3 regions of the Ornithinibacillus salinisoli genome follow, and region 1 is predicted to be linked to each of the others. Evidence: riboswitches for the same ligand, from Rfam matches in the RefSeq annotation. Region 1 holds a riboswitch; each other region holds the start of a gene.
What was found. Region 1 has a riboswitch for S-adenosylmethionine ahead of ACFSTA_RS04270 (iron-containing alcohol dehydrogenase family protein). Riboswitches for the same ligand answer to the same signal wherever they lie in the genome.
Positions count from the first base shown of each region.

Region 1 (4,290 bases):
TAGTAGACCAACACGTAAATACCCTTCACCATGGGGACCGAATCCATTACCAGGTGCCGTTACGACATGCGCTTTTTCCAGTAAGAGATTTGCAAACTCTTCTGATGAATACCCCTTTGGAACTGGTAACCATGCAAAAAATGTTCCTTTAGGTGCCTCCACCTTCCATCCAATCTCATTTAATCGGTCAATAAATCGGTCTCTTCTCCCTTGATAGATTTGTACTAACTCTTCCACGGATTTTTGGTCTCCTAAAAGTGCCTCAGCAGCAGCTTTCTGAATTCCACCAAATAAACTAACGTATAAATGGTCTTGAATCAAATTAATACTTTCTATTACCGAACGATTGCCAACTGCAAAGGCAACTCTCCAGCCTGCCATGTTATAGGTTTTTGATAATGTATAAAATTCTACCCCAATTTCTTTGGCTCCTTCTGACTGTAGAAAACTCTGTGGTTTTTCTCCATCAAAACCAATCGCACCATATGCAAGATCATGTGCTACACAAATATTGTAACGATTTGCTAGTTCAACCGTCTCATCAAAGAACGCTTTTGTAGCAGTAGCTGATGTTGGGTTATTTGGGTAATTCAAAAACATTACCTTTGCTTGCTCTAAAGTTTGTTCATCCAGCATTGCATAATCCGGCAAAAAGGCATTCTCCTTCAATAAAGGCATCAAAGCTGTTTTTGCATTAGCTAAGGCAATACCAGACATATAATCCGGGTATCCAGGATCTGGCAAAAGTGCCAAATCCCCACGATTAAGCAAGCACTGACTCAACTCAACCAAACCTGTTTTAGCACCAAATAAAATAGCAACTTCTGTTTTCGGATCAATGTCAACTTCATACTCTCGTTTGTAAAACTCGGAAATAGCTTCTTTTAAGAAGAAATGCCCTTGGAATGGCGAATATTTATGGAAATCTGGGTTGGAAGCAGCCTGTTTTAATTGATCAACAATATGTGGAGGTGTTGGTAAATCAGGATTTCCTTGACCAAGATTGATAATATCATGACCTTCTTTTGCTAATGTTTGTACGTTTGAAACTAACTTAGCAAAAAACTGTTCTGGTAGTCGCTTTAATAAATCGGACTGCTCAAATTCTTGCATTGCTATCACACTCCTTAAGAACGATGAAATTCTAGTTATCTATAATAGCTACATGCTTCCGTTTTGTAAAGTTATTTTTTACCTTGACAGAAAATATATCGAGTGCAATAATTGTCACAACTATATCAAACTCTTATCAAGAGAAGGTGGAGGGAATGGCCCTATGAAGCCCGGCAACCGGTAATGTATGCATTACACGGTGCTAAATCCTGCAGTGCTACTGCAAAGATAAGAGGAAGAGCCGAGCGTATGATACCTCTTCCTTTTGGGAAGAGGTTTTTTTATTTAACGATATGGGAGGAGTCGTATATGCAAACACTAGAAGTGAAAGGTGCACCCAATCATTATGTATGTCATCAAGGCGTACTGAAAACATTACCTACTAGATTAAAAGAAAATCAGCTTACGAAGGGCATTCTTCTACATGGTAGAAAATCATGGGAAGCTGCTAAGTCCTATTTTCCTCATTTTGATATACCCGTAATGAATGTACTTTATGACGGAGAGTGCACCTATGAGGAGGTACAACGAGTAAGTGAATTTACTACTGATCATGGTGCAGATTTTGTTTTAGCAGTTGGTGGTGGAAAAATAATGGATATTGCGAAAGCGGTTGGAAACACTGTTAACTTACCAGTTATCCTAGTACCAACATTAGCTTCTAACTGTGCCGCATGGACGCCATTAAGTGTTTTCTATGATCAGAAAGGAAACTTTTTAACGTATGATGTTTTTTCCTATAGCACATTTATGGTTCTTGTTGAACCAGACATCTTGATTGATTCACCCGTTGCATTTATGCGAGCTGGGATTGGAGATACGATCGCCAAATGGTATGAGGCAGATGTCCTAACGCGTCATATGACACCAAAACCTATCGCAGTTGAGATTGCCATTCACGCAGCTAAACTATGTCGTGATGTACTATTAGAAGAGGGAACCGTGGCAATTACTGCAATGAAGGCGAAGCAAGTTACTCCTTCATTTGTTCGAGTAATCGAAACCATCATTATGTCAGGTGGGATGGTTGGTAGTTATGGTGATAAATATGGCAGAATAGCCGGAGCACATTCTATTCATAATGGAATAACAACGATTCCAGAAACACATGTATACATGCACGGGGAAAAAGTAGCATATGGTGTATTAGTTCAGATCGCTTTAGAAAATCGATTTAATGAAATCGATTTTCTATTGCCATACTATCATGAACTAGCATTACCAACTTCGCTTTCGGAATTAGGTATTACGGAAAATACGGATAAAACCATTCAACTGATCGCAAATGCCTCCACTAAATCCGGGGAATCCATACATTTGATGGGAGTCTCGAATGCTAGCGAATTAACCCAAGCAATGCAATTATTGGAAGAGCATGTAACGAAAAAACGCTTAGCCAAGGAGGGATAATATGGGATTGAAAATAGCCTTGTTACAAATTGATATTACTTTTGGAAGTCCCACGGAAAATTATAGACACGTTGAAAAGTTGTTCACTAACCTGAATCAAGTCGACACTGTTGTTCTTCCAGAATTATGGACCACCGGCTATGATTTGACACGATTGGATGAAATTGCTGACGAGAATGGGAAGGATTCGTTTGCATTCATTAGTAATCTCGCCAAAAAATATAATGTAAATATTGTGGCAGGTTCGGTTGCTAAAAAGCTACCAGACTCAAATGTGACAAATACGCTATTCATTGTGAACCGTAATGGGGAATTGGTAAAAGAGTATAGTAAAGCACATCTATTTCGCTTAATGGATGAGGAAAAGCACTTGGTTGAAGGACATGAAAATGGACTTTTTGAATTAGAAGAGCATTTTAGTGCCGGTGTTATTTGTTATGATATTCGCTTTCCCGAATGGATTCGTACTCATATGCTTGAAAACACTAAAATATTATATGTTGTTGCGGAATGGCCGAAACCTCGTATTGACCACTGGCGAGCATTATTGATTAGTAGAGCGATTGAGAATCAATGCTTTGTTGTTGCTTGTAACCGCGTTGGATCCGATCCTAATAACGAATTTGGTGGACACTCTATTATTGTAGGTCCATGGGGTGAGATAATTTGTGAAGCAGATAATGAAGAGACAATCCTTTACGGAGAAATTGATATAGATCAAGTGGAAAAAGTACGAAAAACGATTCCTATATTCAGTGATCGTCGCCCTGATATATATAAACTATAAACTTCATTTTAAAATTGTTATGACTCCAGTACCCGTACTGGAGTCATTGTCTATACATAATTACCCATGTAGCTGTTCATATAAATGTTCCCATTTTAATTCAAGTTGTTCTTTTTCTTCGTACAACGCCTGCAACTGCTCTACATTTTTAATGGCTTCTAGTTTACATTCTAGATCCATAATCTGTTGTTCTACTGTTTCCATTTCCACTTCCGGGTTGGGTTCCTTCCTACGTGGTTCTTTTCGCTTGCTCGTTTGGAGACGATGGCTTTTCTTTATCGAAACTTTTTCTTGACTTGTTTTCATTTCCTCCATATTATCCCTTGCCCAGGAATAATCACCATCAAAACCATGGATTCTTTTGGAATCGATCCAATATATCTTTCCAAATAACTTATTTAGAAAATAACGGTCATGAGAGACGGCTAGAATCGTACCATTATAATCCGCTAGCACTTCTTCCAAGACTTCACGTGACTCGATATCTAAATGGTTTGTTGGCTCATCTAACACTAGAAAGTTAATGTCTTGATACATCAGCTGAGCCAATCGTAACCTCATCTTTTCGCCACCACTTAGCTGGGATACTTTTTGAAAGACATTCGGACCATAAAACAAGAATCTTGCTAGTATATTCCTAGCTTCCCCTTCCGCAACTGCGACATACTTTCGAAATGCCTCAATAATAGTTTCTTCTTCTGTTCCGACAAAAACATGCTGTGACAAATAGCCGATTTTCACATTACTACCTACCCTCACTTCTCCTTCATCTGGTTTTAATTCCTGTAAAATCAGTTTAATTAACGTCGATTTGCCGGTTCCATTTTCCCCAATTACAGCTACTCTTTGTTGGTAGGAAATTTGCATTGTTGCATCTGTAAAGAGTACTTGCTGACCGAAACTCTTAGAAACCTCTTTAAGCATAACGACATCATTTCCGCTTCGATCTGTAGCTTCCATATTCAGGTTCATTTTCTTTT
Region 1 is NZ_JBHUMI010000008.1:123,268-127,557, reverse strand. It holds gene ACFSTA_RS04275 (pyridoxal phosphate-dependent aminotransferase) at 1-1,113, opposite strand, end outside; SAM riboswitch class I at 1,244-1,348, shown strand; gene ACFSTA_RS04270 (iron-containing alcohol dehydrogenase family protein) at 1,423-2,523, shown strand; gene ACFSTA_RS04265 (carbon-nitrogen family hydrolase) at 2,525-3,310, shown strand; gene abc-f (ribosomal protection-like ABC-F family protein) at 3,371-4,290, opposite strand, start outside.

Region 2 (4,290 bases), on a different contig from region 1:
GTACCGTATTAATCACAGCTGCCTCTAGTCCAGCAGTTCCACTTCCAGCAAGAATTTCGACATTCTGTACTGTACCGAAAATCGGTTTTAGCTTCGGTTTGATTTTTCGAAGTAGTTCTTTTGTATCTCGATCTCGATGTCCAATCATAGGTTGGCTCATGGCACGTTGAACACTAGGAGGAATAGGTGTTGGCCCAGGAATTCGTAGCATTTGTTGGTCGGATAACATTTCAGGTTCTCCTTTCATAGTATATTAAAATTAATTCTACAGAATAACAGGGAAATTATCCACATAATATTTTGAAAGTTTAAGGTAGGGGTAAAGAAGAAGGAGACGCATCCTTACATATTAGCGTCTCCTTCTTCTTTGTGGTCCATCATCAATAGGTATATCCTCTTTCTTTTTTAATTTATGTATCCAACCACTAATTCTTCCTTGCCTTTTTCCGAAAGCGATTCGATTTTCTAGATAGTAAATGAATTCCTCGATTACGATTAGTAGAATAATAATTCCGACAATCCAGTACCACCACATTGTAATTCTCCTCTTTTTGAAAATTGCTACATTATATATTATATACTAAAAAATACCAATAATTACGAGAAAAATGCAAAAAAAGGCTATTTTCTAATCCAAACGGGTTCATTTAAAGAAGGTACATTTGTTTTATATATTACCAATAACCGATGAAGGAGATTTACTTAAATTTTGGCATAGGAGAGTCCTTCATAACCGATATTTTGCACAAACATAAAGGATAAACATAGAAAAATAGCAGGAGAACGGATAGAAATTTCCCCTGCTATTTTGTAGTACATATTTTGCCTAATAACATTCACTTCAAAGATAATTCATTAATTATCAATTACTGTTTATTCCAAACTTCATTTGCGAGATCAACAACATATTTTAGTTTTGCCCATTGTTCATCTTCTGTTAGTTTATTTCCGTGATGGGTTGATGCAAAACCGCATTGTGGACTCAAACAAAGCTGTTCCAAAGGTACATATTGAGAAGCTTCTTTAATCCGTGCTTTAATGGTATTCTTATCCTCCAATTTACCGTGTTTCGATGTAATTAGACCTAGTACAACACGCGCCCCACCTGTTGGAATATGCTTCAATGGTTTAAATGTACCGGATCGCTCATCATCGTATTCTAGGAAAAACCCATCAACTTTTTCTTTTGCTAACAAAGTAGGCGCAATGAGAGCATAGCTTCCTTCAAATGCCCAAGTAGATTGATAGTTTCCACGACAAAGATGTGTTGTTACGATTAAATCTTCTGGTTTGTTTTCCAAAGCTCCATTAGCAACACGTAAAGCAAGATCGATTAAATATTCTCTCGTGTATTTTCCATCATTAAATGGGATGTTCGTTGAAGAAAGACCGGCAATATATACATCATCCAGCTGGAGGTAACGAACTCCTGCATCATAAAATGCCTGAATAGCTTCTTGGTACGTCTGAATAATATCTCTGGCATATTCTTCGATGTCAGGGTAGATATCCGGATTATGAATTCCTTTATTAAACAACTGATTTGGACTTGGGATTGTTAGCTTAGCTACTGCACGACCATCTACAATTTCGTTCAAATCAAGGAAGTCTTTGATAAAAGGGTGGTCTTCATTAAAAGAGACTTTTCCAGTATTACGAACGTCATATTTTTCTGTTTCCACTCCTTTGAATTTATATCCATGTTCCGGTACATAGCCCTCAATACCGTTTAAATGTTCTAGGAAGTCTAAATGGAACCATGTTCGTCTGAATTCCCCATCAGTAACTACTTCTAAACCAATTTCAATTTGTTTATCTACAACTCGTTTGATTTCTTTGTTTTCAACTTCGCGTAATTCTATTGCTGAAATGTTTCCTTTTTTAAAATCTGCTCTTGCTTTATGTAGATTCTCTGGTCGCAGTAAACTTCCTACATGGTCAGCACGATAAGGTGCTTTTGTTAATGTTGTCGTCATTATTCATTTCCCCTTTTCTTTTATTGAGATTTTTGCCTGAGAAGGGGTTTTAAAACAAAAAACCTCTTCTCAGAATAAGAAGAGGTTGATAAACACCGTTCACTCTTCTCATCTTCAAGCATTTCGCTTCTGGAATTAGCACAGTACTTATAATAGTCTGTTGCTGAGGTTTCAAAGGGCCAGTCCCTCCACCTCTCTAGATAAGAAATTAAAAATTATTAAATTTATAACTATTAAGATACACGTGTGTAGAAACTATGTCAAGCAGTAATTATTAAGGTTGAAGAATGAATGATTTTTTATTTATTTCTTCCATTGTTCCGTCTTTCAATTGAAAGACTCGGTCACCATATGGTAAAACGTCGTAATCATGAGTGACAAAAAAGATCGTTCTTCCTTCTGCTTGGCATTCTTTTAATATGTGAAGAACATTATCACGAGAAGCTCGATCGAGATTTCCGGTAGGTTCATCACAAATAAGAAGACTTGGGTCATTTAATAGTGCCCTAGCAATTGCCACGCGTTGTTTCTCTCCCCCTGACAAGTTTGTTGGAACTGCATCTATCCGATCCTCTAATCCCAATGTTCGCAATAAAGTTTCCGATCGCTCACGCAATTCTGCTTCTTTTTTATACGGCCATTCGGGAAGCATAACATTTTGCTTAGCAGTATATGCAGAAAACAATTCATACTCTTGGAAGATGTATCCGATATTGCGTCGTCGAAAATCACGTTTTTCTTCTTCGGAAGCATTTCCCATATCTAAACCACCAATAGATACCTTTGATCCAGCATCGGCATTCATAATGCCAGCAACACACTTCAATAAGGTTGTTTTCCCTGAACCTGATGGGCCAATAATATTTATCCATTCTCCTTTATTGACGTGACAAGAGATGTTATTTAAAACTAGCTTTTTTTCAATTGACGATTTGTACGTTTTTGATAATGATTCCATTATCATTTCCATTTCACTCATCCTTTCTGAATGTTAATAAGCATACGACCAATTACTGTTTCATTTAATAGTGCTGCGAAAGTAAATACAACCAAAGCAACGATACAACTCGTTACTATCATCCCCCAGGTGAATCCGGTCGTAGTAAATACGAAGAAAGTACCACAAGCCAAGCCAATCAAAACGATCAACCCAACCCAGGAAAAAGTCTCTTTACGTAATAGTCTTCGAATGCTTTTATTATGCCAACCGACCTTATACAACATTTGAATATCCCTTTGTCTTGCTTGCCAAAGCCGGAAGAGGGATTCAGTCAGTGTGAAAATTGTTAAAGCTATCATCCCTGTAAGTAATAGCCATTGCTGGTCATTTAGCTGCCAATGAACATAGGACCCGAGATTCGTTTCTGTCATCCGACGAACAGTGGCTTCAGACAAGGTTATGATAAATGCCAAAAGTCCTGTAGCCAGTAACAGCTGTATAGCGGCTGCAATTATATGTGATTTGTAGTAACGAATATTGGTTAGTATTAAGGAATGATTAGGTTTAAATATCCGTTTCTCGTTTTGTGATTCATCATAAAAATGATCGATAATCCATTTCAATCCCAAGATCAGTAAGAGTGCACCACCATATCCAATTAATAACATGTAGTGCAAATCGTAGATGAATAGGAGGGGGGTGATACTTAAGATGACACTTACGAAAAGCTGCCACAGCCACTGACCTCGGTAAAACTTGCGAATCATACCAGTGGACCACCCTATCTTTGCAAGGCGTTCCCGTTCCGTAGATTGTTCTGCTTTCATTACTCGAAAACGAGCAATCAATGCTAATAAGGCAATGAGTAAAAATGCCGAACCTGTCGCGGCACCGAATACATTCCAACTATTAAGTATGGTATCGGCGGCACCTAAGGTTGTCCAAGGCTGTAATACCGTACCGATTTCCTCAACATCAACTGCCAATGTCTGGTGGGAGGCACCTGCCACAATATCAACATGCAAACCTTTTGCTTCCATATCTGCAGCAACTTCACGAATTTTTTTCGCTGCTGCTTCCGTGTAACCATCAATTCCGGCAACCTTCACCCGAATGGCATCAATTGGTGCATCACCTTTAAAACGCTCCGCCCATTCAATGGATACAAGACCATGAGCTGGCGTGGGTAAATAATTCCCTGCCAGATGTGTGGGATGGAGTTCTTCTCCAGTTTCTTCAAGTGTTCCGTAATGGTATTGATAGATTCCTAGTGGGCTGGCAGCTAGACCGTTCTCAGCCGACCCAACCGATACCGTATCTGTTTGAAATAGAAAAACGAAATCTTCATTTTCCTCTCCAGCCTTAAATGATTGA
Region 2 is NZ_JBHUMI010000003.1:194,232-198,521, reverse strand. It holds gene ACFSTA_RS01075 (pyridoxal-phosphate-dependent aminotransferase family protein) at 1-229, opposite strand, end outside; gene ACFSTA_RS01070 (hypothetical protein) at 350-535, opposite strand; gene ACFSTA_RS01065 (5-methyltetrahydropteroyltriglutamate--homocysteine S-methyltransferase) at 867-1,976, opposite strand; SAM riboswitch class I at 2,082-2,183, opposite strand; gene ACFSTA_RS01060 (ABC transporter ATP-binding protein) at 2,251-2,946, opposite strand; gene ACFSTA_RS01055 (hypothetical protein) at 2,952-4,290, opposite strand, start outside.
Region 2: another riboswitch for S-adenosylmethionine. It lies ahead of ACFSTA_RS01065 (5-methyltetrahydropteroyltriglutamate--homocysteine S-methyltransferase); the one in region 1 lies ahead of ACFSTA_RS04270 (iron-containing alcohol dehydrogenase family protein).

Region 3 (4,290 bases), on a different contig from region 1:
GTACATGCATCTGCCGGACATAATTCAAAACCTTCTGACGTATCTACACGTACTGCGTAAACAAACTTCCCACCAACAAATTCACATCGTGTAATAAATGAATCTGGAGACTCAATATACTCCTGAATTAATGTGATTCCATCAACGGATTCGTTAAAACCTTCTCCATCAATATACTCTTGAAATGCATCCATCGAGTTAAAAAGTTGAACTCCAAGACCTTTACCTGCACGATTGTGTTTTGTGATAAACTTTTTACCTGCAAATGATTGAGCCGCTTTTAATATTTTTTCTTTCCCAACTGCTGCAATTGTTTTCGGAGTCTGTACACCTTGTTTTTCAAGTTCTACATATTGTAATACCTTACTAACTTCCAATTGTAGTGCACGACTTCCATTAATTACAATTCGATCATGTTGCTCCAACCATGCCAGTATAGAACTCGTCAATTCTGGTGAATAACGATGTCCTCTCGTATGTGAAGAAGCACTCATCCTACTATAAAAGATCCCTTCTGGTGGTGCCGAGGAAAGATCAACATTTCCCTTATCTACTAACCAATCTTCATATGGAAGTTGTAATTCTTCCAATCTCTTCAATAGATGCTCTGTCCATTCATTATTTTTGTGTATGACATATATTTTACGCAAGGCTCTTATCTCCTTTATGATTAGTATGTTTGTCTATTCGTTACGAAGTTCTTCAACTTTTGGCATGACTTGATTTGCGAAACGTTCCAACTCTTCCAGTTGTGGTGAGCATTGGAGTAATAGTAAATCAACGCCTGCTTGCTCATAAGCTAATATTTGCTTTGCAATTTGCTCAGGTGTTCCAATTAAATTTGGACGCAATCCCCTGTTCGATACAGAATAATCCTGAAGTTGAATTTGTTGTTCTAGTTCAGACTTAGATGTAAAATCCTTAAAGCCAGCATAACCACTAGTATCTTTTACTGTCGTAATTCGCTTTAATTCTTCTTGGGCCTCTTCCTCTGAATCCCGACAAATAACATAAGCTGCCATACCAAAAGATTGTAACGGTTCATGCCCAACTCTATTTCTTCTCTCTTTCATATCTGTAATTTTCGCTTCTATTTCTTCAACTGTACCGCCATGCATCACATAGGCATCGCAAAGTGATGTGATAACCTGTTTTCCTTTTTCACTCTCTCCGCCAGCGTATAAAACCGGGTTAGGACGTTGAACAGGTTTTGGAGACAGTACGGTATTTTCTACTTGATAGAACTTACCATGATAGGTAAAGTTCTCTTCAGTCCACAATCCCTTTAAAATCTCCAAAAATTCGGTTGTACGATCATACCTTTCATCATGCTCCGTAAAATCGCCTCCGTATTGTTTCGCTTCCCCTTCCCACCAGCCGGAAACAACATTTAATGTAAAACGTCCATTACTAATATGGTCGATATTTGCAGCCATTTTCGCTGTTACTGCTGGATTATGGAATACAGGTCTTACTGCAGTCATAATTTCAATTTTTTCTGTTACAGCTGCTAACGCTGCAGCTGTTGACCATGCTTCAAGTGAATCCTGTTCTGGTCCTTTTATATCATTTAAATATAACTCAGCAATCAGTGTTGTATCATAGCCCCACTGCTCAGCTGATTGAATGACCTTCTTTGCGTAATCATAGGTCGGAGGCATATCCTCGAACTCAACATTTCGTAGCCATCCACCAAATATCGGTAACCAAAATCCATACTTCACTTTCTCCACTCCTCTTCTCAATTTTTATAAAAAAAGACTGTTTTCTAAAAGTTTGTTGCTTATTCAAGTAATGAATTTTACTGAGTAATTTACATAGACTGCATTAAAAGATTCAAAAAACCCAAACAAAAAAACTCTTCTCCATCAAGATAGGAAAAGAGTTTTATGACCTGGGTAAAGGGAATTCTCTCTCCTATCTTTCAAGCAAATGCTTGCAGGAATTGGCACAGTATTCCATATGGAACCTGTTGCCGAGGCTTCAAAGGGCCGTGTCCCTCCACCTCTCTAGATAGAATTAAATATAAAATATTTAATTATTAAAACTTAGCATATAGAAAGAAATAAATCGTGTCAACCATTTGAACTCACAGAAAATTCATCTTTAAGCAACCTTACAATTTGGTCAATTACTTGTGGACCATCATCTTCATCGATAATATTATTCAACAAGATGGAAAAAATAAGTTTTTCACTACTTGCTGTATCAACATAGCCAGATAACGTACTTACGCCAGCTATGGTCCCGGTTTTTGCTTGTACAGCAATATCGTTCATTCGAGACCTTAACGTTCCGCCTATCATTCTTTCAGGATTTCCCGAGACAGGTAAAGAATTGTAATAAGTGGAAAACCAATCTTTTTCCTGTACAAGATACAATAACTGAGTAATTTGGTTTGGCGGTAGTAGCGTTACATGAGAAATTCCAGATCCATCTCGAATAACTAGGTTCTTCGTATCCAGTCCCATTTTTTCTAGTTCGGATTCCACAACTTCGATACCTTTTTCCCAACTTCCTTCACCATGGACAAACTGCCCCATTTCTTTCATCATTACTTCCGCATGTACATTATTGCTTAATTTCATAAATGGGATTAGTAGTTCTGATAATGGCATTGAATCATGAGTGAAGAGTAATTTACTATTCTCTGAAACGATGCCACGTTTTACTGTTCCAGTCCATGTAATTCCTTGTTTCTGAAGAGCTTGTTTAAATAAATCCATGGCATATTCAGTCGGTTCCCAAACAGCCATCCATTCTGTTACATTAGCAGCGCCAATAGGAATACTACCTTCAACTGTAAAGGTATTGGTACCATGTTTCCGCTCTAGTGTTATATCTTCTTCCACACTTGCAGTACTCGTTGTAGACGTATTTGCGATTTGGATATATGGCGTATCAGGAGAAATAGATACTTTAGGCTTTTCCCCTACCTTATTGCCTGGAGTTACTTGTACTATTACTGAACCTGCATCATAATCTTTATTCGGAGAGGCTGTTAGAGCTGAAATTTGAGCACCATAATACCAGTGTTCATCTGTCCAATCTAAATCCCTTGATAACCGTACATCATCATACCAAGAATCATCTCCAATAATATCTCCATCAATCATCTCTATACCGTTTTCACGGATTTCTGTAGCAAATGCTTCAAAGTCTTCTTGAAGTAATGTAGGATCACCTTTTCCTTTTAAATAAAGATTCCCTTTTAATGTATTGGACTCTAATTTTCCATTTGTCCAAATTTCAGTTGAAAATTGATAATCTTCTCCAAGTACGTTCAGGGCAGCAAAACCTGTCAACAGCTTCATATTAGAAGCAGGTCGGAGTCGGGTATTCCCAAAGTGTTCATAGAGCAGTTTACCGTCTGAAGCGGATCGAACACTAATGCCAATTAACGCTCCTTGTAATACTGGCTCACTCCTCAGATAATCGTCCAAGCTTGTTATTTCAATAGCCTCTGCCTCCAGATTATTAAGTACGGATTTACTTTCATGTTTCAAGGTATTTTTCCCCTCCACTGATTGGGCCTGTCTACTTTCAGGGCTAGAAGAAAATGTTGCGATAACAAAAACTATAAAGAAAATTGACAGTACACCAAACCCAATTTTATAGAAATTCAATACAACCATCTCCCATATCATACACTTCCCTTATAATGTGTGTTCAAAAATGAGGATGAAAAGGACCAAGAAGTTCGAGGCGGTATAGTTTCGAGCATTAGGAAAGCTCCCCTGAGTCTGCATCGCACGTAGGATAAGTGTTCTTCTTATCCAAGGAACGGAATGTATGTATTTAGATACATGAGCAAGGCTGCATCGAGAAACAACTTCAATGCTGCCTTGTACCGAGGAATATGCTTCTATGAGTATGCTAGGAGACGCAGGTACACCGCTCTTTACGCAGAAACAAACCAACGAGCTTCCACAGGATGTGGTGACTTCGACGTTCGACACAGGACGTGTCGGTAGTTAGTCGAAGATCCCCTATCTAGATGTGTCATTTTTACCGGAATTTTTGAACATCCATTTATAGTCTTTACATCGAATGCCCTTTTTAAAATTTATTCAAGCCATTTTTGTATCATGATGAATTTCATAATTTATCGTTAGGAATGGGAAGGTAAAAATCTTCATATGATGCTGTGCTTGCAATACACCATGTTCTATTTCCTTCACTTGAAAATCCTCTTCGAGTGGAAGTTTTAACAAATATTCTCTAATAGCTAGATAAATTCCCGGATCTGTTTCAGTACGCGAAGCTTGCTTACTTGATAGCTCTAAATGA
Region 3 is NZ_JBHUMI010000009.1:6,470-10,759, reverse strand. It holds gene ACFSTA_RS04945 (ATP-grasp domain-containing protein) at 1-650, opposite strand, end outside; gene ACFSTA_RS04940 (LLM class flavin-dependent oxidoreductase) at 684-1,724, opposite strand; SAM riboswitch class I at 1,915-2,020, opposite strand; gene dacB (D-alanyl-D-alanine carboxypeptidase/D-alanyl-D-alanine endopeptidase) at 2,076-3,626, opposite strand; gene ACFSTA_RS04930 (YndJ family protein) at 4,071-4,290, opposite strand, start outside.
Region 3: another riboswitch for S-adenosylmethionine. It lies ahead of ACFSTA_RS04940 (LLM class flavin-dependent oxidoreductase); the one in region 1 lies ahead of ACFSTA_RS04270 (iron-containing alcohol dehydrogenase family protein).